Regions from separate parts of the Paenibacillus sp. SER-28 genome, predicted to be linked through region 2. Evidence: predicted binding sites of a transcription regulator. Region 2 holds the regulator's gene; the other holds the start of a gene.
What was found. Region 2 encodes NrdR, which represses ribonucleotide reductase genes. Its sites were predicted from a motif close to AACACNATATATNGTGTT; they were not measured.
Positions count from the first base shown of each region.

Region 1: nrdI (class Ib ribonucleoside-diphosphate reductase assembly flavoprotein NrdI) is a predicted target of NrdR. The motif match lies at 7,067-7,084, and genes of this name have one in related genera.

Region 1 is NZ_JBRECM010000001.1:892,429-903,704, forward strand. It holds gene ACUYLD_RS04295 (hypothetical protein) at 1-512, shown strand, start outside; gene ACUYLD_RS04300 (VOC family protein) at 604-1,029, shown strand; gene ACUYLD_RS04305 (MarR family transcriptional regulator) at 1,259-1,732, shown strand; gene ACUYLD_RS04310 (MFS transporter) at 1,887-3,122, shown strand; gene nrdF (class 1b ribonucleoside-diphosphate reductase subunit beta) at 3,298-4,263, opposite strand; gene nrdE (class 1b ribonucleoside-diphosphate reductase subunit alpha) at 4,473-6,557, opposite strand; gene nrdI (class Ib ribonucleoside-diphosphate reductase assembly flavoprotein NrdI) at 6,544-6,903, opposite strand; gene ACUYLD_RS04330 (DUF2500 domain-containing protein) at 7,309-7,671, shown strand; gene ACUYLD_RS04335 (GNAT family N-acetyltransferase) at 7,731-8,291, shown strand; gene ACUYLD_RS04340 (MFS transporter) at 8,294-9,517, shown strand; gene ACUYLD_RS04345 (ABC transporter substrate-binding protein) at 9,590-11,276, opposite strand, start outside.
Region 2 is NZ_JBRECM010000001.1:730,617-741,892, forward strand. It holds gene polA (DNA polymerase I) at 1-113, shown strand, start outside; gene mutM (DNA-formamidopyrimidine glycosylase) at 185-1,015, shown strand; gene ACUYLD_RS03410 (MntP/YtaF family protein) at 1,127-1,918, shown strand; gene coaE (dephospho-CoA kinase) at 1,930-2,526, shown strand; gene ACUYLD_RS03420 (lytic transglycosylase domain-containing protein) at 2,523-3,086, shown strand; gene ACUYLD_RS03425 (alpha/beta-type small acid-soluble spore protein) at 3,205-3,429, opposite strand; gene nrdR (transcriptional regulator NrdR) at 3,535-4,002, shown strand; tRNA gene ACUYLD_RS03435 (tRNA-Ala) at 4,133-4,208, shown strand; tRNA gene ACUYLD_RS03440 (tRNA-Lys) at 4,221-4,293, shown strand; gene ACUYLD_RS03445 (alpha/beta hydrolase family protein) at 4,353-5,378, opposite strand; gene ACUYLD_RS03450 (GNAT family N-acetyltransferase) at 5,375-6,025, opposite strand; gene ACUYLD_RS03455 (helix-turn-helix domain-containing protein) at 6,043-6,798, opposite strand; gene ACUYLD_RS03460 (radical SAM/SPASM domain-containing protein) at 7,028-7,906, shown strand; gene ACUYLD_RS03465 (hypothetical protein) at 8,144-8,350, shown strand; gene ACUYLD_RS03470 (hypothetical protein) at 8,426-8,872, shown strand; gene ACUYLD_RS03475 (ABC transporter substrate-binding protein) at 8,787-9,785, shown strand; gene ACUYLD_RS03480 (hypothetical protein) at 9,912-11,048, opposite strand; gene ACUYLD_RS03485 (DUF4183 domain-containing protein) at 11,140-11,276, opposite strand, start outside.

The sequences.
Region 1 (11,276 bases), 160 kb from region 2:
ATGTGTGCCTAGGTGAGGTGAACAACGGCGCTGGAGATACGATTCATATGCTATGGACGTGTGGAGGTGTGCTGTTGAAGGGTTTTGACCACGAATCCCCTGTAAGTCCTCATGCGAGAGACGAATATGAGGTCTGGCCGGGCATGTATGACGGTGTGCCTGATGATATGATGGAGCTTTTGGAAGATGAAGCACTGGAGAAGGAGGACGTTACCTTTTGTATGTGGAGGGAAGCGGGAGATAAGGAGTGGAGTAAGGGCAACACGAACTTTCCTGAGGGATATGACGATGGCTCATCCTTTTTGCTGGGGAAAATTATAGTTACACCGGAGGAATATCAGGATTGGGCTGAAAGTTACTATGAGTTGCCGATTTCTCTAGGAGTGGTAAGCCAGATTTTCAACGGCGTTCCGATCACTGCACAGATGATCTCTGCGCTTCATCCACAGCGTAACGTTACGGAAGCGATAAAGGAGCTAAAGCAGCTTGGCGTTCAGGTGCATGAAAGCTAAGCATACAGATTTGTTTTTCTTGACAAGTTTTGTATATAATACAGGAGAAATGCTGGGTTAATCACCTCGAATTAAAGGAGCTGTGTTGAAGATGTCGAAACGTTTGATTCCTTACATCACGATGGATGGAAATGCAAAAGAAGCAATCGAATTTTATAAAGAGGCATTGGATGCTCAACTGCTTTTTATTCAAACCTTTGGGGAAATGCCGGAAAACCCCGATTTTCCCATTCCCGCAGAGGTCAAGGAACGTGTGGGACATGCTACCCTTAAAGTGGGTGAGACAGAGCTCATGTTTTCTGATACCTTTCCCGGATCACCGTTTAGCAGTGGGAATCAGGTGAGCATCTGTATTACAACCGATAGTGTGGAGCAAGCTCAAAAAATGTTTGATGCTCTACAGCAAGGAGGACAGGTGGGAATGCCTTTACAGGAAACCCATTTTAGTCTAGCTTATGGGAATGTAACAGACAAGTTTGGTGTCACCTTTCAAATATTCACAGAGGCTCGGTCTTAAGAAATGGAAAACGGCTCGATTCCGCTACTTTAGCGATCTGGCCGTTTTTTGCGTGTATGTCCTCGTCTGAAGAATAAATATACATACAGCATGGGGAGTGATATCTTTTTTACCCTGCTTGCCGTTAGTAGATTAGCTTTAATTACTGAATGCTTAGACGCTTGTTGAAATAGAAACAAAAATATATTATATTATGTTGTTAATGCACCAACGGGTGGGAGGACAGGCCATGAACAAAGAAGAACAAGTCATAATGGGTTTCAGGGACTTATATAACAAGATGGTTTGGCTTAATAAGGATAAGATGGAAGACAGTCTTAAGGGTTATAAGTCTTCTGAAGTTCATTGCATCGAATACATTGAAAGAAATGTAGATTCCAACGTGACAAAACTTGCGGAGTCCCTTTATATGACTAGCGGTGCCATAAGTAAAATAACTAAGAAGCTCATAAAAAAAGGCATTATCGAAAGCTACCAGAAGCCGGATAACAAGAAAGAAATCTATTTTCGGCTTACGGAGCAAGGGAAAGTAATCTATAAAATCCATGAGGACTTGCATAAAGAGTTTCAAGAGCGAGATAAAGCCGTGTTTGAACAGGTAACCGAGGAACAATTTGATAGTATGCTTAGCTTCGTGGAAAAGTATAATAGGCATTTGGATGCGGAAATAAAGAAACAGGGTATAGATATTAAGTCGGAATAAATCTGAATAATGAAAATCAAATCACAGGCAGCCGGGCTCTATTGAGAACAGGCTGCCTTTTTTTGCTATTATTTTGTTGCCGAGGAAGCAAAATTGTGATACGATGTTTTTGCTTCCGAGGAAATAAAAACATAGCCTTTGAGGGGAGAATTTAATGTTCAAATTTAGATCACACAATGAACAGAACACAGAACAAACCGTAGATAAACACGCTTTAATATTCGGTCTTATCTCTGTGTTTCTTTGCGGAATAGGCTTCAGTATCATAGCACCTGTCGTCCCTTTCTTAGTACAGCCTTATATAAGCAATCCGGGAGAACAAGCTATCGTTGTCACGCTGCTGACTTCTGTTTATGCCTTCTGCGTGTTTTTTGCGGCCCCCGTGCTTGGAGCTCTGAGTGACAAATATGGCCGTCGTCCATTGCTCTTAGTATGCCTTTTGGGTTCCGCAATCGGGTACTTGGTTTTTGGCATAGGAGGAGCTCTATGGGTACTATTTGCGGGACGCATAATAGAGGGTATAACAGGTGGGAGCATAAGCACGATCTTCGCCTATTTTGCAGACATCATTCCTACAGAACAGAGAACTAAATACTTTGGATGGGTGAGTGCGGTTGTAGGTGTAGGTACCGTCATTGGCCCAACTGTAGGCGGGTTACTTGCCAAGTTTGGTTATTCTGTACCCATGTATTTTGGAGCAATTATAACTTTAGTGAATGTTATATATGGATTCTTTTTTATGCCTGAGAGCCTTGACAAGAAACATAGACTGAAAGAAATTACTTTTGTAAGACTTAATCCATTCATACAGCTTGCAAACCTGCTTTCCATGAAAAACTTAAACAGGCTACTTATCTCGGCGTTCTTACTTTGGATACCCAACGGATCTTTACAGGCCGTTTTTTCACAATTTACAATGGATACTTTTAGTTGGAAGCCTGCACTAATCGGACTTATGTTCTCAATTATGGGTGTCCAAGACATTATCTCACAAGGTTTCATCATGCCAAAGCTTTTGAGAAAACTTAGTGATAAACAGATAGCCATTCTTGGAATGGTTTCGGAGATTATAGGCTATAGTCTTATTGCGCTATCTGCTTTGTTCTCATTCTATCCTCTTATTATCGCTGGAATGTTTATATTTGGTTTTGGTGATTCGATCTTTGGGCCTTCATTTAATGGGATGCTCTCCAAGTCTGTCAATTCTAGTGAACAAGGAAGGATTCAAGGAGGTAGTCAATCTATTCAGGCTTTAGCAAGAATGATGGGGCCTATCATTGGAGGTCAAATCTATGTATCACTTGGTCATGCCGCACCCGCTTTTATGGGTATGATTCTTATAGCAGTGGCCATACCAGTTTTATATAAGAGAACGCATGTGAATATGTAAACTACTGCTCGAAGCTTTCCGGAACCACCTGCATAGCAGGTAGTTTTAAGAAAATAATAGGGTTTCAGAACTTAGGAACAAGTTCTGAAACCCTATTATTTTACAGTCTGAGCCATCCGCATGCGGACGGCTCTTCATAGTATCACCTTGCTAAATTAATTTCACGTATTTGTACTTATACGCCAAAATTAAAATCATCATCTGTCAGCGGCTCTACATTCATCGCCCGCACATAGCCGTTTCCTTTTTTAGAAAAGAAATCATGCTGCTTAGTGTGAGTGCTGATGCCGTTGAATACAATGGGATTAACTTCCTCTTCTTCAAACAGTGGATCAAAGCCCAAGTTCATCATGGCCTTGTTGGCGTTGTAGCGCAAAAAGACTTTCACATCGTCTACGAGTCCAATAGGAGTGTAAATTTGCTCGGTGTATTGTTCCTCGTTATTGTGCAAGTAGCGCAACAAGCCTACCAGTGTCTGATAAAGATCACGTTGTTCTTCCTCATCCAATTCTGCATAAATCTCCTGTGCCAGTACACCTACGTACACACCGTGAATACTTTCGTCCCGTAGGATCAAATCGATAATTTCTCCACTGCATGTCAACTTGCCCTGGCCCGCCAGATAAAGAGGGTAGAAGAAGCCGCTATAAAATAAATAGCTTTCTAACAGCACCGACGCTGCCATCGCGAGATACAGGTCTTTCGGTGTGTGGATATTCATATAATACTGACGAATGGTTTCTGCCTTGGTTTGGAGATGTGGATTTTCTTCCACCCAGCGGAATACACCGTCAATTTCTTCCGTGGAAGCTAGCGTTGTAAAGATGCTACTGTACGACTTGGCATGAATTTGTTCCATCATCGCCATAAAGCTTAGTACGGCTTTGCGTTGCAGTCCGTCCACATGCTCCATAATTTGCGGCATACCCACGCCGCCTTGAATGGTATCCAGTAGCGTCAATCCGCCCAGCACCTTCATGTAGGCTTCTTTTTCGATATCACTGAGGGTTACCCAGGACATTTTATCGTCAGACAACGGGATTTCATCATCCGTCCAAAATTGCATAATGTTCTGGTTCCAGAACATCAGTGTGAAATCATCGTCCGAGCGATTCCAGTTTACAGCTTGTATACCTGTCATTGTTAGCATTCTCCCTTCAGCTTGCGAGATTCCCTGGAAACAATAGTGCAGGCGAATCATCGTATGCTTGACATACGGAAGCTGTATCCGTGAGGGTCTGTCCAGTCCCGTAAAGGTCTGAACCACACGCTGGATACAGCTTCTAATGCAAAGCATCTATATCTATTCAAAATCTAATTTTTATACTACAGCTTGTTACCCTTTATGCTTTAGATGGAGCAGGTGAGGCACTCTTCCACAGACAGCTTTTTGGTGCGTGTGTAGTATAATGATTTAAGTCCTTTGTGTGCAGCGTACAGATAGCAACGTGCTAACTGACGCGTTGTCACGTCACTGTTCACATGAAGCACGGTCGAAATTCCTTGGTCCACGTGTGGCTGGATTTCTGCAATCAGATCAAGCACTTTGAACTGGTCCATTTGATAAGCAGATTTATAGAAGAACACGTTATCCTTTTGTAAATAAGGCATTGGATAGTAGGTCGTCGAATTGGCATAGGTACGGGTTTCAATCTGCTCAACAATCGGCATGACGCTGGATGTTGCATTTTGAATGTACGAAATGCTAGCAGTCGGCGCAATCGCCATACGATAGGCGTGGTACAGACCATTTTTCATCACATCTGCTTTTAATTTGTCCCAGTCCGCTGAAGTCGGAACATAGATGTCTTTGAACAACTCTTGTACACGTGCAGTTGTTGGACGATAATCTGTGTTCAGGTATCGGTCAAAATATACGCCTGTCGCATAATCCGATTCCTCAAATCCATAAAAGCTTTGTCCAGCTGCTTTAGCGATTTCCATACTTTTTTCAATGGAATGATAGTTCATCGTCATGAAGAAGGTACGGACAAAGTCCTTCGCTTCATTGCTTTCATACGCAATTTTGTTCTTGGCAAGATAGCCGTGCAGATTCATAACACCCAGTCCAACGGAGTGCATTTCACGGTTTGCTTTCGCAACACCCGGTGCATTAGCTACTTGGGTCATATCGCTGACCGAGGTGAGAGCAATCATACCCTCGTGAACGGATTCGCGGATTTTGCCATGTTCCATCACATTTACAATGTTCAGAGAAGCTAGATTACAGCTCACGTCCCGGCGGATGGTATCCTGTTGGCCGTAATCTGTAATTTCGGAAGTTTCCTGCAACTGGAAGATTTCCGTGCATAGGTTCGACATCTTGACTTGACCCACGTTTTTAAGAGCATGTGCCTGGTTCGCGTTACTTTTGTTCATGATATATGGATAACCAGACTCCAACTGAATCATGGCAATTTTCGTCAGCATGTCACGTGCGCTCATCGCTATTTTTTTCTTCACCCGATCGTCAGCGAGCAACGTATCGTACATTTCATCCAAATCCATGTCGTCCAGATGCGTTCCATAGGCTTTGAACACACTGTAAGGAGCAAATACATGCAGCGGTTCATTATCTTGAGCCAGCTTGTAAAAGCGGTTTGGCACCAGCAATCCAATAGAAAGTGTCTTGAGACGTACTCTTTCGTCAGCATTGATCTTTTTGCTATCCAGGAACTCAAGCACGTCCCATCCGAAAATGTTGTAATAGGCTGCCCCAGAGCCTTTACGTTGCCCCATTTGATCCGCATAGGAGAAACCGTCTTCCATCAGCTTCAGCACAGGCATAATGCCTTTTGCTGCGCCTTCTACGCCTTTAATCGCTTCGCCGCGTGCCCGCAGTTTCGACAGGTTGACCGCAACACCGCCCCCGATTTTGGACAACTGCATGCAGGTGTTCAGCACATAGTTGATTGAGTTCAGGGAGTCGTCCATTTCGAGCAGGAAGCAGGATACCAATTCCCCACGGCGGCTTTTGCCTGCATTCAGGAAGGTTGGTGTTGCTGGCTGGAGGCGTTGCTCCATCATCGAGCGGGACAACAGGCGTGCCGTATCGGCGTTACCGCGTCCTAAATGCAGCGCGACAGCAGCAACCCGGTCAGGGTAATGTTCCAGATAGACTTTCCGGTCGTTACTCTTCATTGCATAGTCGGTGTAAAACTTGGATGCTGCCATATAGGAAGGAAATTTAAAATTATAGCTATGAGTGATATGGAAAATATCATTAATTTCGTCAGCCGTGTAGCTGTTATAGAAATTTTCGTAATAATCATTCTCAATCATATACAGCACTTGAGCGGCTGTGTCAGCAAACTTCAAACTCCGTTCCTGAACTTCCTTCATAAACTCTGCTACAGCCTCTTGGTCTTTTTCCAATTGGAAAAAGCCGTCTGTATCGCGTTTCATCAACATGTTGTTCAATTCAATATGCCGCAACTCGGCTCACCTCCTGTTTAAAACGCTCTACATCTCCGAACGTTCCAGATAATTCAAATTTACTAATCACGGGGACATTATAATGATCGGCAATCAAATCCGCACTTTTGGCAAATTTCTCACCCCAGTTACGGTTGCCGCTTGCAGCTACACCAACAAGGTTTTGAGCATTCTTTTTCAAAAAGGAAGATACCCTCTCAGGTATCTGCCCAAACCCGGTTGTATATGTAATAAGTACGTAAGGTTCTTCTATAGTCATTTGCTCCTCGATCTGAACCGCTGGAAGCTTGAGCTTGTTTATAAATCTTTTTACATTGCCGGTCTTCGAATCATATGCAATCAGCATGGTATGCAACCTCCTTAAACAATTAACGAAAAAAGAAAACGCATTGCCTGGGATCTATTATAGATGGAATCCCTTGCTGGCTGCGCCATTTAAGATTTTGACTCTATATTTACATGTATTTTCATACCTGTATCTTCAAGATATCGGGCATAAATACGTTTTTTACACTATATTTAGAGTACATTCTCTATTTTATATCTATATATAGTTTTGTCAATCGGTCTAGAGGGGATCAGAGGACCCAGATCGGGTATAAGTCCAAGCGGGGTGCGGAAAAGAGCGAAAGAACTTTTTTTTCGTAAGTATGTTAAAAAAGTATTGGAGTTTTTGAGGGTGAAGATGTACGATTTGTCAATGGGCAATAGAATGGAAAATTTACATTTTACTGTAGAAAGGATGAAGCGAATGGGAAGTGATTTTATGGAATTTCAATCGTTTAATATGATCTTTTTTATCGTATTTGGACTCATTGCTTTTGTAATGATTATGGGAATTGTCAAAACGATAGGAGCGGGCCTGTCCAATCAAGCAGCTGAACGGGTACAACGTTCATGTAAGGTTGTGGATAAACGGACGAGAGTGCGTGGGGGATCAGGCGATTTTTCAGCTTCGACATATTTTTATATCACCTTTGAGTTTGACGGGGGTGAGCGTATGGAGCTGGAGGTGAAGGATACAGACTTTGGTATGATTGTGATCGGGGATCGTGGGGAGCTTCATTATAAAGGTACACGTTTTCTGGAGTTTGTGAGAGTAATGGAAGCGTAAAGGTGTTGGCGGCGAGTTAGTATTGCCAAAACAAATACATAATTGGAGGGAAGATTACGATGCCGCATATCATTGGAAAACGAATAGTATTGAGAGAATACCGTCAAGAAGATATACCAGCTATCCGAAAATGGGTCAATGACCCGGAAATCACACGTGGTTTAAGCGACGTGTTTATCTACCCGCATTCACAGGTGAATAGCGAATCCTTTGTGCAGATGATGATTGACGGCAACCCCGAGATCAAAGGTTTTGTCATTGCGCATAAAGACACACTGGACTATATCGGACAACTGGATTTATTCAAAATCAACTGGGTGAATCGGCACGCCACCCTTGGTGTTGTGATCGGGCGTGACGGCGATCTGGGCAAAGGTTACGGACGGGAAGCGATCCGGTTGTTACAAAAATTCGCATTTCATACGCTGAATCTGCATCGGCTGGAGTTGGAGGTCTATGCGTTCAATGAACGTGCACACCGTTGCTATCTGGCCTGCGGCTTCAAGGAAGAAGGTCGGCTGCGGGAAAAGCTATTCAGGGAAGGGCAATACTATGACATTATTCAGATGGGGATTTTGCGAAGTGAATATAAGGCTGCAGAGCAAGCGACGGAGTCCTGAGAGTGCAACCTCATAAGCTATTTTACTCCGTCAGCTTTCTTCAATTTTTTATGAGTGAAATCACGGGGACTACGCTCATCCTATTTCTATTAGCTAAAGGACTTTCTCTGCAAAGTGCGAACTTCTTACTGGTTGTATTTTTTGTAAGTATTTTTTTGTTTGAGATACCCACAGGGGCGATTGCAGACAAGTATGGCAGAAAAATTTCTGTTATTTTGGGACTTTGCTGTTTTTTAGTCTACAGTGTATTGTTCGTTTGGACAGATCATATCGGGGTGCTTGTGTTCGCGCAAGTTTTTGGGGGTCTGGCTATATGTTTACAATCAGGTTCGTTAGAATCCTGGGTTGTGGAAAACAGTGATAAGCCCATGGAAGTTCTTTTTACAACCTCTAACAGTATACAGTACATTTCGGGATTTATTTGTGGTCTGTTGGGGGCCTTTCTCGCAACCTATAACTATTCACTTCCATGGGCAGTCAGTATTTTATCTATTATTGTATGCATTTTTCTATGTTCCTTTTATATGGATGAGGAGAATGTTGCTCATCGAAAGACGTCTACTACTCGCATTAAAACGATTATCGGAGAAAGCGTCCGTATCGGTTTTGAAAATAAGTCCATCTGGATTGTGTTTATGATTGGTTTATTTATCAGCTTTTCGAACTCGGCGGGGAATACATTTCAACAGCCACGTCTGGTTGGCCTTTCCGAACAAGGAATTTGGATTATGGGGTTTATCAAGGCAGGCTATTCACTATGTATGACTTTGGGAAGTTATCTAGTTCGAAAGCTAGGCGCCCGATACAGTGATGTACATATACTCATGTATGCTTGCGGGATGATTGGGATATGGCTCATTTTAGCTGGTGCGTTCAACACATTTTATCCTGTATTGCTTACCTTTTTGATCTATGAAATTGGACGCGGCATGTACCCGGTTGCCAAACAAATTTTTCTGAACAAAAGAATCTCTAATGAGTATCGTTCTACACTACTATCTCTGGATTCTGCGATTTCACAATTAGGCATGTGCGTAGGTTTAATCGTGACAGGGATCATCAGTCGTAATTTTACGGATTTGTCTTCCGATCAAACACCTATTCAAATATCTTGGGTGATGTGTGGCGGGATTGCGTTGATTCCAATCATTTTATTGTTTTACGTCCATCGTGTTTCAGGGAAAAGTAATTCTTGGAAAGAAAAAGAAACCAAACAGAATATTTAATGTAAAAGTTAATGTAGAAGGGCTGAACAGCATGGTCTGTCAGCCCTATAATATTTCATTAAAAAGCAAACCTTATTTTTCACCGTACCACAGTTTCAGCCGATCTTGGATTAGGCCAGTATAGATTTCTTCAGCCTTTGGCACACCTGCCTGATCCAGCTCTTGGAGCATGCGGTCATACACAGCGTCGAACTGATCTGGCTTGGCGAGTACAGCCTCAGGAATCCGTTTGCGTACAATGTCCTGCGACTTTTGATAAATAACATTGTAATTCGTATCGGTCGGAACAGGCATGTTGTAGGCAGCACCCCACTCTTTTACCGGAAAATCCTTTTCGTTCGGAAACAGGTCTTTCCACGTCTGGGCTTTGTATGCCTGAAGGGACTCTTTTTCGGCTTGACTATAATTTTCGGTAATCATCTCTGGATAATTGGTTGTGTAATAGTTGCCAGAAGGGTCCTTCACGCTATCGCCATAATGTGGCCCCCATATCCAGTACAAACCGATTCCTGACTCTCTGCTAAAAGAAGCGTTATCGGTGTTTTTACGTTGTTGCACATCCGCCGGAATGACTCGTTTGCCGTTCTCTACGTTGTAATGCTGGCCTTCAATTCCCCAATTGCGTAAAATTTGTCCTTCGTCGGAGGCCAGAAAATCCAGAAACTTGATAGCTCGCACCGGATTTTCGCATGAGGTTGTAATTCCGATCCCGGATGCAGTATCGAAGCCAATGGGCTGGAGGGAATGGTCCTCGTATTTTTCATTTAAAGTGACTGGAAAATGGGCGTAAGTGAATTCATCCTTACCTGCTGCCTTGAGCGCATTTTCGGCATCTTGGTAGTTCCATTCCTGATCAATGAGTCCGATGACACGGCCTGCGGCGATTTTGGACTTGTACTGATCACTTTTTTGCACAAAAGTATCCTTATCCAACAGTCCTTCATTGTACATATGGTTCAACCAACGGAAATATTCGCGTTCTTCTGGGCGCTTGTAGTGAAGAATGGCTTTATGTGTTTTAGGATCAATATAATATTCGCCATCGTCGGGTCCACCTGTAGCAGTAACAGCCGGGTTTGTCACTGTAATTTGAATTTTCCAGTCTTCGGCATCAAGTGATAGGGGGATGGTTCGCTGGCCATTGGTGGTAGGGTATTTGGCGACATAATCTTTAAGTGCTTTTTCAAAATCTTGAACGGTGCGGATTTTAGGGTATCCGAGCTTCTTAAGTGCCTGATGCTGAATTTCGAAGCCGGCTTGTGCATCAAACGCGATGTGATCCACACCCAAATTGGTCGGGATCGTGTAAATGGCTGGATCTTCACTACTATATTTAATACGATTAAAATAGTCTCCATACACTTTCTTAATGTTAGGGCCGTATTTATCAATGAGATCTGTTAAGTCAATGAGTGCTCCGGCATCGACCAACTTGCCAATGTCTGATTTGGGGTACACGAGATCTGGATACTCTCCGCTCGCTGCCATTAAAGCAAACTTTTCCTCGCCTCGGCCATTGACAGCATGTTCGGCATTTAGCGTAACACCCGTTTTCTTGATAATTTCCTGCCCGACAGCATCCTTCATGTTGTTCCAGTTAGAGCTGGAATCACCGCCAAAGAAAGTAAATGTAATGGGACTGGTGTCATTAGGATCTTCCTTTTCTGCCTTACCGCCTGTTCCATTCGCGCAGCCCGTTGTAACGAGCAGCAGCAAAGACAGGAGTAGAATGGAGCTCTGTCGTACCGACCTGTTCATG
Region 2 (11,276 bases):
AAATGGAAACGATGAAAGAGCTTGTCCCGGCTACCATGGAAGCCGCATTAAAGCTGGCTGTGCCGCTCAAAGCCGAAGTAAGCTATGGCAGCAATTGGTATGAGGCCAAGTAATATATTTCAATGAGTAGATAGTCCCAATTTGACGCTGCTTCCGTTATAATATAGGGTGAGGTGAAGACATCATGCCGGAATTACCGGAAGTAGAAACCATTAAACGAACGCTAAACGAGCTTATCGTTGATAAACATATAGATCATGTCACCGTTAATTTGCCGCGGATCATTCAACGGCCCGATGATATCCACGCTTTTGCGATGGAATTGGCCGATCACCGGATTACAGGGGTTGAGAGACGCGGAAAGTTTCTGCGGATTTTGCTGGACGGGCTGGTGCTGGTCTCCCATCTTCGAATGGAAGGGCGATATGGATTGTATTCGCAACAAGATCCTGTGGAAAAGCATACCCATGTCATCTTTCATTTTAAAGATGGTACGGAGCTGCGTTATCAGGATGTGCGTCAGTTTGGCACAATGCACTTATTTCCGGCAGGACAGGATTTGCTGGAAAAGCCGCTGAACAAGCTCGGCTTGGAACCGATGGACGAGGCCTTTACACCCGAAATGCTGCGTGTTGCTGTTGGAACTCGTTCGACTTCGATCAAGGCAGCGCTGTTAAACCAGTCATATGTGGTGGGCATCGGGAATATTTATGTAGATGAATCGTTGTTTAAGGCGGGGATTCATCCAGCACAGCCAGCCAAAAGCCTAACGGATAGCCAATTTCATGTCTTGCATGAAGCTATTGTCTCCACGCTGGGTGCGTCGATTCAGGTTGGAGGCTCGTCCATTAAATCGTTCGTTAATGGACAGGGTAAAACGGGCGACTTCCAGCATCAATTGCAAATCTATGGACGTAACGCGAAGCCTTGCGTTAACTGTGGCACATTGATCGAAAAATCTGTCGTAGCCGGACGTGGCACACATCATTGTCCGGTCTGCCAGCCTCTGCGCTAAACAGGCACAGTCACCCCAAGCCCATCCCTCTCATATATTGTTCCAAGTACCAATACTGCGGAGGGTTTCGGTTGTTATAAGGCCCTGCCTTCGCAATGGGAGGGAATTGGAGTGGCTAATCATTGGGGAGGCCTGCTGTTACTGGCATTTGCGCTAAGTTTGGACAGTTTCGGAGTCGGTGTTACATATGGTCTGCGCAAAATGAAAATTCCACTGTTGTCGATTGCTATCATCTCCGTATGTTCAGGTTTGGTGATTGGCATATCCATGCAATTGGGCGCGTTACTATCTCGTGTCCTGTCTCCTGTATATACGACCGTTTTTGGCGCTGTCATCCTGATCTGTATCGGCTGTTACTCTTTGTTTCAAGCTCTGCACCGCAAAGAGGATTCGCCAGAGGATTCAGCGGAGGCCTCTCGGGGGTTGCTTCTTACAGAACAGACTGATCCAGTGAGCAGATCTGTTCTTGGGGAGAAGAAGAGTATAGAGGATACTGATACAGAGTCTTTCCTTAGCTCAAGAAAAGACCTGTCGTCAGAAGTTTCTGTGGAGCAGCAGGAGCGAACGCTATTTTCTCTGGAGTTCCGCAAATGGGGACTTGTTATTCGGATTCTTCGAAGTCCGTCTGCTGCGGATATGGACCGTTCCGGCAGTATATCTGCTACCGAAGCGGTTTGGCTGGGCATTGCATTATCGGTCGATGCGTTCGGAGCGGGACTCGGGGCAGCTATGCTTGGTTTTCAGCCACTGTCTACTGCGCTGGCTATTACGTTATTCAGTGGAACATTTTTGATTGCAGGGATGAAGGCAGGCTTCTTTCTATCAGCATTTCGATTTATGAAGGCGCTGGGTGTATTGCCGGCATTATTACTGATTATGATGGGCATATTGAAGCTGTTATGAGGTGAAAGAGCATGAATATCGGATTAACCGGAGGTATTGCTACCGGAAAAAGCACCGTGTCGGCTCTTTTGGTCGCCAAAGGTGCGCTGCTGATCGACGCAGATGCCATTGCCCGGGAAGTCATGCTTCCGGGGCATCCGGTGCTGGCGGCGGTCATACAGCATTTTGGACAAGCTATAGTGAACAATGACGGAACCCTGCACCGCAAAAAACTGGGTGAGATTGTATTCGGAGACCCTGCCCAGCGGCAGGCACTTAACGATATTACACATCCTGCTATTCGTGAGGAAATGCGTATGCGCATGGAAGCATATGAACGGGAACAGCCGGACAAGCTTGTTTTGGCAGATATCCCGTTATTGTACGAGTCCGGGCTGGAGAGCTTGTACGAGGAGATTATGGTTGTGTACGTACCACGTGATATTCAGCTCCAGCGTCTGATGCTCAGAGACGGTCTGACGGAGGAGCAAGCTGGACTTAGGCTGTCCGCACAAATGGATATTGAACAAAAGAAAAGCTTGGCCGATATCGTTATCGATAATAGCGGAACACAGACTGAGACGAAACGACAAATTGATCAATTTTGGCAGCGGAAGGGACTTGCATGAATATTTTGCGAAAGAAAAGAGTCCTGCTCACTTTGTTTGTCGGGTTTGTCCTAATCCTGTTCCTTAATTCAAATTGGATGTCCTGGTTCTATCCAATTCAATATAAGGATGAGATTCGGCAGTATTCACAAACGTATGAAGTGGACCCATTTTTGGTGGCGTCTATTATCCGTGTAGAAACCAATTTTAAAACCAGCAAGCAGTCGCATAAGGGTGCACTGGGCCTGATGCAGATTATGCCGAATACGGCAAATTGGATTATGGACAGTGCCCAGATTCAAAAGGTTCCGCTGGACAGTGTCAAGCACGAGCCTGGCACCAATATTGAGCTGGGAACCTGGTATTTGCATAACCTATCCATGAAGTTTCAGGATAATCCTGTAGCAATCGTAGCTGCTTACAATGCAGGGCCAGGGAAAGTTCAGGAGTGGCTGGATAAGGGAGTGTGGGATGGAAAAGAAGAGTCCATTAAGCAAATCCCTTTTGGTGAGACACGACATTATGTACAGCGGGTCATTTATTACTACAGGCAATACACGAAAATTTATAATGATTTTTAAATGGCAAGTTAATGACATGATGAGCCTTTTCGCTTTAAAATGAAAAAAGCGCAGGACAGGCTGTTTTTAGCAGCCCATCCATACACTTTATCTTGTTATTTCTGCATTATTACCGCGATTATTGGTATTGACCTGCCAATTGTTGTTCGGCGATCGTTACGAGGCGTTTTGTGATGTAGCCCCCGATCGAACCGTTCTCATAGGAAGTCATGTTACCTTGGTATCCATCTTGAGGAATGCTGATACCCAGCTCTTGAGCGATTTCATATTTCATTTGCTCCAGAGCGCCGGAGGATCTGCTGACTACCAGATTGTTGGAGTTGCCATTGTTTCCTTGTGCCATTGTTGTTCACCTCCTCGCGATATGGTAAACATATTATGATCCGTTTTGACAAAATTATTACTAAGAATCTTCGGGAATTTATTGGAAAAAGAAAGTGGTGAGATTATGAAATGTCCGTATTGTGCCTACAACGGCACGAAAGTGTTGGATTCGCGACCTGCGAATGATAACAAGTCCATCCGTCGCCGCCGTGAATGTGAGCAGTGTGCCAGGCGTTTTACCACCTTTGAAATGGTGGAGGAAACCCCGCTCATGGTCATCAAAAAAGACGGCAGCCGTGAAGAATTTAGTCGTGATAAAATGCTGCGCGGTCTCATTCGAGCCTGCGAGAAGCGCCCAGTATCCGTCGAGCAACTGGATATGATCGTATCCCAGGTAGAGAATGCTATCCGCAACACAGCAGCCACAGAAGTGGATAGCCAGCAGATCGGTGAGCTGGTCATGGAACAGCTTTACCCAGTGGATGAAGTCGCCTACGTACGTTTTGCGTCCGTCTATCGTCAGTTTAAAGACATCAATATGTTTATGAAGGAACTGAAAACATTGTTATCTAAAGATACAGCCAGCGACTGATCGCTGACTGTATCCTTCTTGGGACAAAGTGGGAAGATGATTATATTTTTTTATAAAAGTATTGACACAGGAATAAAAATTTTATATGATATAGAAGTCGCTTGAAACGTTGAAAAAACTTACTTACGATGGGGCCTTAGCTCAGCTGGGAGAGCGCATCGCTGGCAGCGATGAGGTCAGGGGTTCGATCCCCCTAGGCTCCACCAAACTTTTATTATGGACTCTTAGCTCAGTTGGTAGAGCAGTTGACTCTTAATCAATTGGTCCAGGGTTCGAGTCCCTGAGAGTCCATCCTTTAGAAAAAACGGCAGAGATGCCGTTTTTTTGTTGTTTATAGATCTATTCTCAGTCTAGCTGAAAACATTATGGGGTTTCCATTGATTGACATAATCGGCAAGGAATTTGAGATACTCGTCATTCACCAATTTTCTTGGGGTGAATACGGCTGTTAAAAAAGTTAGAGATTTTGAACGCGCGATTTTTTCATCCATCATGGAATGGTCGGCTTCAGGTAAATGAATAACGGACAGCAGCTCTGCGGGTATTTTCTGGCGGTAGACTCGCTCGGTATCCTTTACATCTACATTAATATCTTTGCCAGCCAGAACCAAGAGTACAGGAGAATGGAAGTGACTTAATTCTTCGGTGGAATCAGACCGAAAATTTTTGCCTATAAAGCTCCATCTTTCTTTGGAGATCATATCCTCAGGATCGGCTATGCTTAGGTATTCTTCATAAGAAGCATGTTTTTTCAGTAACTGTAGAATCTCTTGATCGTAGTTCAATGTCTTTTGAATTTCTTGCGGAGTAGCTCCTTCTTGCTCCATTTCTTTTCTGGTATTAAATTGTCCTTGGGAAATCCAGTTCACGGCAGGCGATACAAGGATGCTGAATGCAATATCATGTTCCTCTTTAACGATCTTCGGAATGACCCATCCTGCTTGACTGGCTCCCCATAGGCCGATTTTTTGCGTATCAATCATCGGCAAGGTTCTCGCCCAGTCTATTGCATATCGGATCTCCTGTGCGCGGTCCTCCATGCTTTGATCCAGCCAATTGCCAGGGGCACTATTAATACCGGGCTTATTCAATGACAGGGAGGCATAACCCTTGGAGGCGAACTTTTCCCACAGTGGTTTGTATCCATCATCATATGTGTCATTAATAGGACCATCCCCATGAACAAAAACAACTAATCCAACCTTTTCCGAGTAGTTCTTAGGCAAAGCTAATGTACCTGTTAACAGCCCTTTAGGTGTCGTGATTTGTATTTTTTCTTCTGTCATCTTGTAGGAATTTTGATATAGAACAATGAGTATCAAGGCAACAGCTAGCCCTGCCACAATACCAAGTGTAAGCTTAAATGTTTTTTTCAATGGTGTTCTCTCCTCGAATGTAGGTTCTCTTTCCAACTCATCAGATGCCATACAGGCTCCTTGAACCAAAAATGCCGTAACCCATTATACTTAGATTGTTCTACTTCAAACGCCAGTTTGTGATACAAACGGATAGCCCCTTGGTTCTTATACGCTACATGAAGCGTCAATGTATGAAAACCAGATTCAACCGTAAATTGCTGTGCGAAAGCTAGAAGACGGCGTCCTATTCCCTGGTTACGATGACTTGAACGAATTGCCAGATGATCAATGTAACACTCATCTGCAGCGGGGGGATACTCCAGCGCATGCATACCTGTCAAAAATTTAAATATATTAAAGCAACCAAACTGTTTTATGAGCGGAGCCAAAGAAATGGGGTTTGTTTCAGGAAGTGAAGAGGAGGGGGTCTTCCATTTGAGGGAAAGAACACCAACAACTTCTTCGTTCTCTTTGGCTACAAATTGTTTCATAGATGTAGAATAAGGATTTTGAACCCAAACCTTCATTAACAACTGCTGTATAGCTTGATCCTCCAGTGTAACAAGAGATTGAAATTTTGCTTTAAACGATTCAACTAAAAGACTGCAAACAGCTTCATGGTCTTGTTTCTGGTATGCAACAATGTCAAAGGATTTTGCACTCATGTAACGCCCTCCAAGATTTATTCTACTTTAACCTGAATTTCGTATTGCAGCTTATTGTTGTCGAACATCGAAAGATAAGATTTTTCTACTAGGACAATCTTGCTTTGGCAGTTATATTGGTGATGAGCTACATATCGTTCCATTTGTTTGATTTCATAATCAATCTCAGATTCTTCAATGACGGAAAGATGCTTATAAAGATAGTTGCCTTCTTCCAGAATATAGTCAGCCACATCCACCGTTTCATAACAAAGCTTCACCTGTCCGGCATCAGACAAGTAATGCAGGTCATTTTCAAATAATCGAGGTGGGGCAGGGTGGTGTTCAAATAAGTTTCCGGCAGTGAGCTCTTGACCATTCTCCAATGCAAACCATAGCTTTAAATGACGGGGACCTAATCGTTTGACCTGATATTCATCATTTCGCTGAGTCAGGCTATCATGTTCTTCTAGCACTTTGTGAATAAACTGTTCATGCATCTTCAAGTTAGCTATTTCAGCTTGTACCTTCTGCAACGAATGCTCTAAAAGCTGGTTATAGTCATCGGCAGCATAGAAAGTCATACATTCTTGAATCTGACCGACAGGGACATTTAATTTGCGTAACAATAAAATATGCGAAAGCTGATAAATCTCATGAATCCCGTACATCCGATATTGATTTTCTTCTGTATGTGATGGATACAGGATTCCCTTTTCTTCAAAATATCGCAGTTGATGTACAGATACATTCATGAGCTGAGCAAGCTGACTGATCGTAATGTGTTCTTTCAATGACAGGACTCCTTACTGATAGTTGAATAACTCCACTATAAACCTTAGGTCAGACCTAGGGTCAATAGAAAATATCAAATCAAATCTTGGATAGGCATAGGTGTCGAGCATTTGATGCCCACACCAAGGGGGAGACTGGAGAGTTTACCTGTCGGTGATAACCCGTTATAATCATAAGATTAGTGAGCATAAACAAGATGCTCCGGATGAAGGTTAGAATGGGGAAATCATGTTGAAAACTTTTAAAAAGGTATACATTGAGATAACGAGCATTTGCAATCTCGCATGCAGTTTTTGTCCTCAAACACAGCGTGTCAAAAAATTTATTGATCCGGAAGTCTTTCGAAATGTGCTTGATCAGGTCAAACCACACACGGATTACATCTATTTGCATGTAAAAGGAGAGCCGTTGCTCCATCCGAAAATTGATCTTTTGCTGGAAAGTGCTCATGAGAAAGGATTGAAGGTCAATATTACCACCAATGGTACCTTGCTGCCGAAGACCGGACATAAGCTGCTTGGGCAACCAGCGCTGCGTCAGATGAACTTCTCTCTTCACAGCTTTGACGGGCACGAAGGCTCCGTGGATCGAGAAGGATATTTGGGTAATATTTTCACGTTTGTAAGAGAAGCAGTAAAACACAATGTCATTATTTCGTTCCGTCTCTGGAACCTGACTCAGGATAATCTGACTAATGTGCAGCGTCAGCGCAACCGGGAAACGCTTGAACGACTGGAGCAAGAGTTTGGACTGGACTATCGGATTGAGGAAAAGGTGATACCAGGCAGTGGGGTCAAAATCGCACCAAACGTTTATTTGAATCAAGACCATGAATTTGAATGGCCGAGCCTCAGTGCCCCGGAAGATGACGGAAAAGGCTTTTGCCATGCACTCCGTAGCCAGGCGGCGGTATTGGTGGATGGAACGGTGGTCCCTTGCTGTCTGGATGGAGAAGGTGTCATTAATTTAGGTAACGTGCACGAACAATCTTTTTCCGACATTATGGAAGGGGAGCGTGCCAACCGTCTGTACTTCGGTTTCTCCAAGAGAGAAGCGGTAGAAGAGTTATGCCGAAAATGCGGGTACCGCAAACGATTTGGAACATAATCATACAGGTGAGCTCTAATCAACAGTAGAATGAATTGCAAGAAAGATAGCCCTTTTGCAGGGCTTTTTTACATATATTTCGATATATACATACATAATCAATGGTTTTGAACTGTTCAGAGGAAGTTAGATACAATCGATTGCTTGTGAGAATGATTATCAATTATAATGAATTTAATTCTGATAGCGCGGAATAAGAACTGAAGGAACGGTTTGGATGGAGGCTGAACAAAAGCAATGAAGTTGAATGATCACATTTTGCTGTGGAATCATGTTTTTATACAGGTGATGGATGTTCGTCATAAGAAGATAGAAAAAGGGGAGGAGCTACGAACCTATCGACTTCCTGTTAGTGCGTTCTTGTATGCTGTGCGTGGAAGCGCATGGGTACGGTTGGATAACAGTATTCACAGGGTAGAGCGTTTCCATGTACTGCATGCTTGAAAAGGAAAATCCTTTTCAGAATCAGTATGCTTTTGCACCTCATTACCCGCTGCCCCTGTACGATAAGTGAAGCTGTTGGAGCAAGAATGGCGTGAAGCTTCTGGACTTGGCAAACTGCATGTTAAAGCCTTATTTCATCAATTTGTATATGAGTTGTTGCAGCAGTTGTATGGGCAGGACATCGAACCTCTTAAGCCCGACCTTGTATCGCAGGCTGTAGCCTATATGCGTGAGCATTTTAGTCGGCCTATGACACTTGAGTCCATTGCGGAGGAGCTACAATGCTGTACTGGACATTTATCAAGGTTGTTCAAAAGTAAAATGCATACCAGTCCGATTCATTACTTGGGCCAAGTAAGAGCAGATCGAGCAGCAGAACTGCTAATGCAGACGGACGCCACTTTTATTCATGCACGGAAGAGTCAAAATAACGGCCATGATGATTATGTTGTGTTTATCATTGATGCTGGGAGCTTGCTCGGCTTCGACGAATACAAATGGAAGCTCGCAAACGAAGGCTAATCATACAGCGACATCATCCAACAGCGATGGACAAGCGGCAGTGCAAGCACAGACAAGAACGGTTAAGACATTAAAAGGCGATGTGGAAGTACCTGCAAACCCGAAACGAGTGGCATCGGATCAGTATATGGGTCATCTTTTAAAACTGGGGATTATTCCGGTGGGGGTCAGAAGCTATATGCTGAATGAGGTTTGGATTGATCAATCGGGATATCCCAAAGAGAAGTTGGCCGGAATCAAGGATCTCGGTGATTTTCCTATGGATTTAGAGGAACTGACCGTTCTGCAACCGGATTTAATTATCGGTTCAATCGAAAAGAACATCGACAGCTACCAAAAGGTAGGAACGACTGTGTTCTTGCCGTATTGGGAGGGCGAATCTACAGCGGGGCCACTGGATAAATTCCGCAGAATCAGTGAAATCTTTGGCAAGCAGAAAGAAGCCGAGCAGTGGATTACTGAATATGAGAAGAAAGCTGCAGAGGCCAGAACGAAAATTCAAGGTATCGTTAAAGACGGAGAGACGGTTTCAATTGTACAAGTCGCCAATAAATCGATATATGTTTTGGCAGCGAAAGGCGGCAATTACGGAAGTCCGACCATTTATCAGATGCTAAAGCTGCCACCTACCAAAAAGGCATTGAACATGAAAGAAGGTTTTGAAAATATTTCGCTTGAGGTTTTACCCGAGTATATGGGAGATCACATCTTTGTATACGGTTCAGAAGATGAAGGGGCTAACCAGATTCTGCATAGTGAGCTATGGAAAGGCCTTCCGGCTGTAAAAAAAGGACAGGTTTATATGTACGGTTCATTCAGCGATAAAGAGGATGAGTTTGTGATGGAAGATCCTTATTCATTGGAACTTCAATTGGATACGATAGTTAATCTCTTATTAGCCCACAAAAAATAAAAGGATGTACAGTAACATCTCCTATCTAAACAAGGGGAATCTTTTAGAATTTCAAGCTGTGATAGTCATATAGACAAAATCCGCTTAACACAAAGATTCCTAAGTGTTTGGCGGATTTTATTATGTCTATATTTCTTCTTCTCTGTATGTTTTGGTGTATCTTTGAAATTCAGATTTTTGATTATCGTAATAATCAGCTCTCGTCCAAAAAATAATTTGAGAGAATGAGTCGGAATGTTCCAAATAAGTGATTAAATATACAATTTTTACTTTATCACTCTCTACCCATACTTCGTATTGCAAGCCTTGATTCCCGTTTATATTGACCTTTACTGGTCCCGTCGAAATAATCCCTTTTCCAGACCTTTTGAGTACTAATTGAGCTGAAAACTCAGCGTAATCTTTTAATGTGATCATTGAGGATTTCTCATACGGCAGTTCGGATTTCCAATCCTTGATGATCGTCATGTATGCATCGTTTTTTTCATACCAGGCTTGAATTAGCGCATCTGGATTAAGAATTAAACCAGTCTTCCATATATAAGGGAGACGAATTTGTTGCTTGGCATCTTCACTTTTAAATGTTTTCAAAATAGTTGTTGAGCGAAGGTCTGGCTTAACTTGTGAGTCGCTTAAGACTTTCAAGGAGCTGGCTATAGTTGCAAATTCGTGATGTTGTTCTACTGCAGAGCCTCCCCTTGAATAGATTAATACTTGAAGATAGTGCTGCTTACTCTCTAACATGGCACTGAAGTAATAGACCTGTTGGCCATTGTATTTCCCGCTATAATCGGCTGTTCTGGCGGTTGTGGAATCAATCTGGATTGGGGTAGTATCCACAACCTTAAAGTTTTCTAGGCCCAATGCGGAGATTTCTTCACGTTGCTGTACGAATTCGTCGAGCGTCATATTATTTGCAAAAGCTGACTTGGGGACACGGAAAACCAGACCTACGTTCTTTTTTTCTTTGTCACAAACACTAAGCACCGAATCCAGTTGTCCCTGTTTAAATTTACGCCAGCCAGCGGGAATGGTAAGAGCCACAAGATCCTTATCCGAGGTAACGGTATGAGCCAGCGACTCTGTGACGGGTAAAACAGGCTGACTTTCTTTGTCTACAACTGTTGTACTATGAGTCGCATTGTCTACATCAGAATTTGTTTGGACTGTAGTTGCAGCATTATTTGAGGTGCAGCTGGTAAGCATGAGCACTGCGATCAGTGCAATAACATAAAATCGGAAATGCGCAAAATTGAATTGCATGGAAATAACTCCCTCTGTTTCATATTTACAAAGGAAATTTTACCCTTTTATAAAATTATAAAAAAGAGGCGTTTGTCCTGTTTTACGTAGCTTAGTCACTTATGGTAGTCGTTACTGTGACATTGTTGACAGAGGTTGAGGAAGCACTAGAGTTGAAATTAATAACCTCAATGACTACTGTTGCACCAACAATCAGGCCTGTATTTATAATTAGGTTTGTAGCAGAAA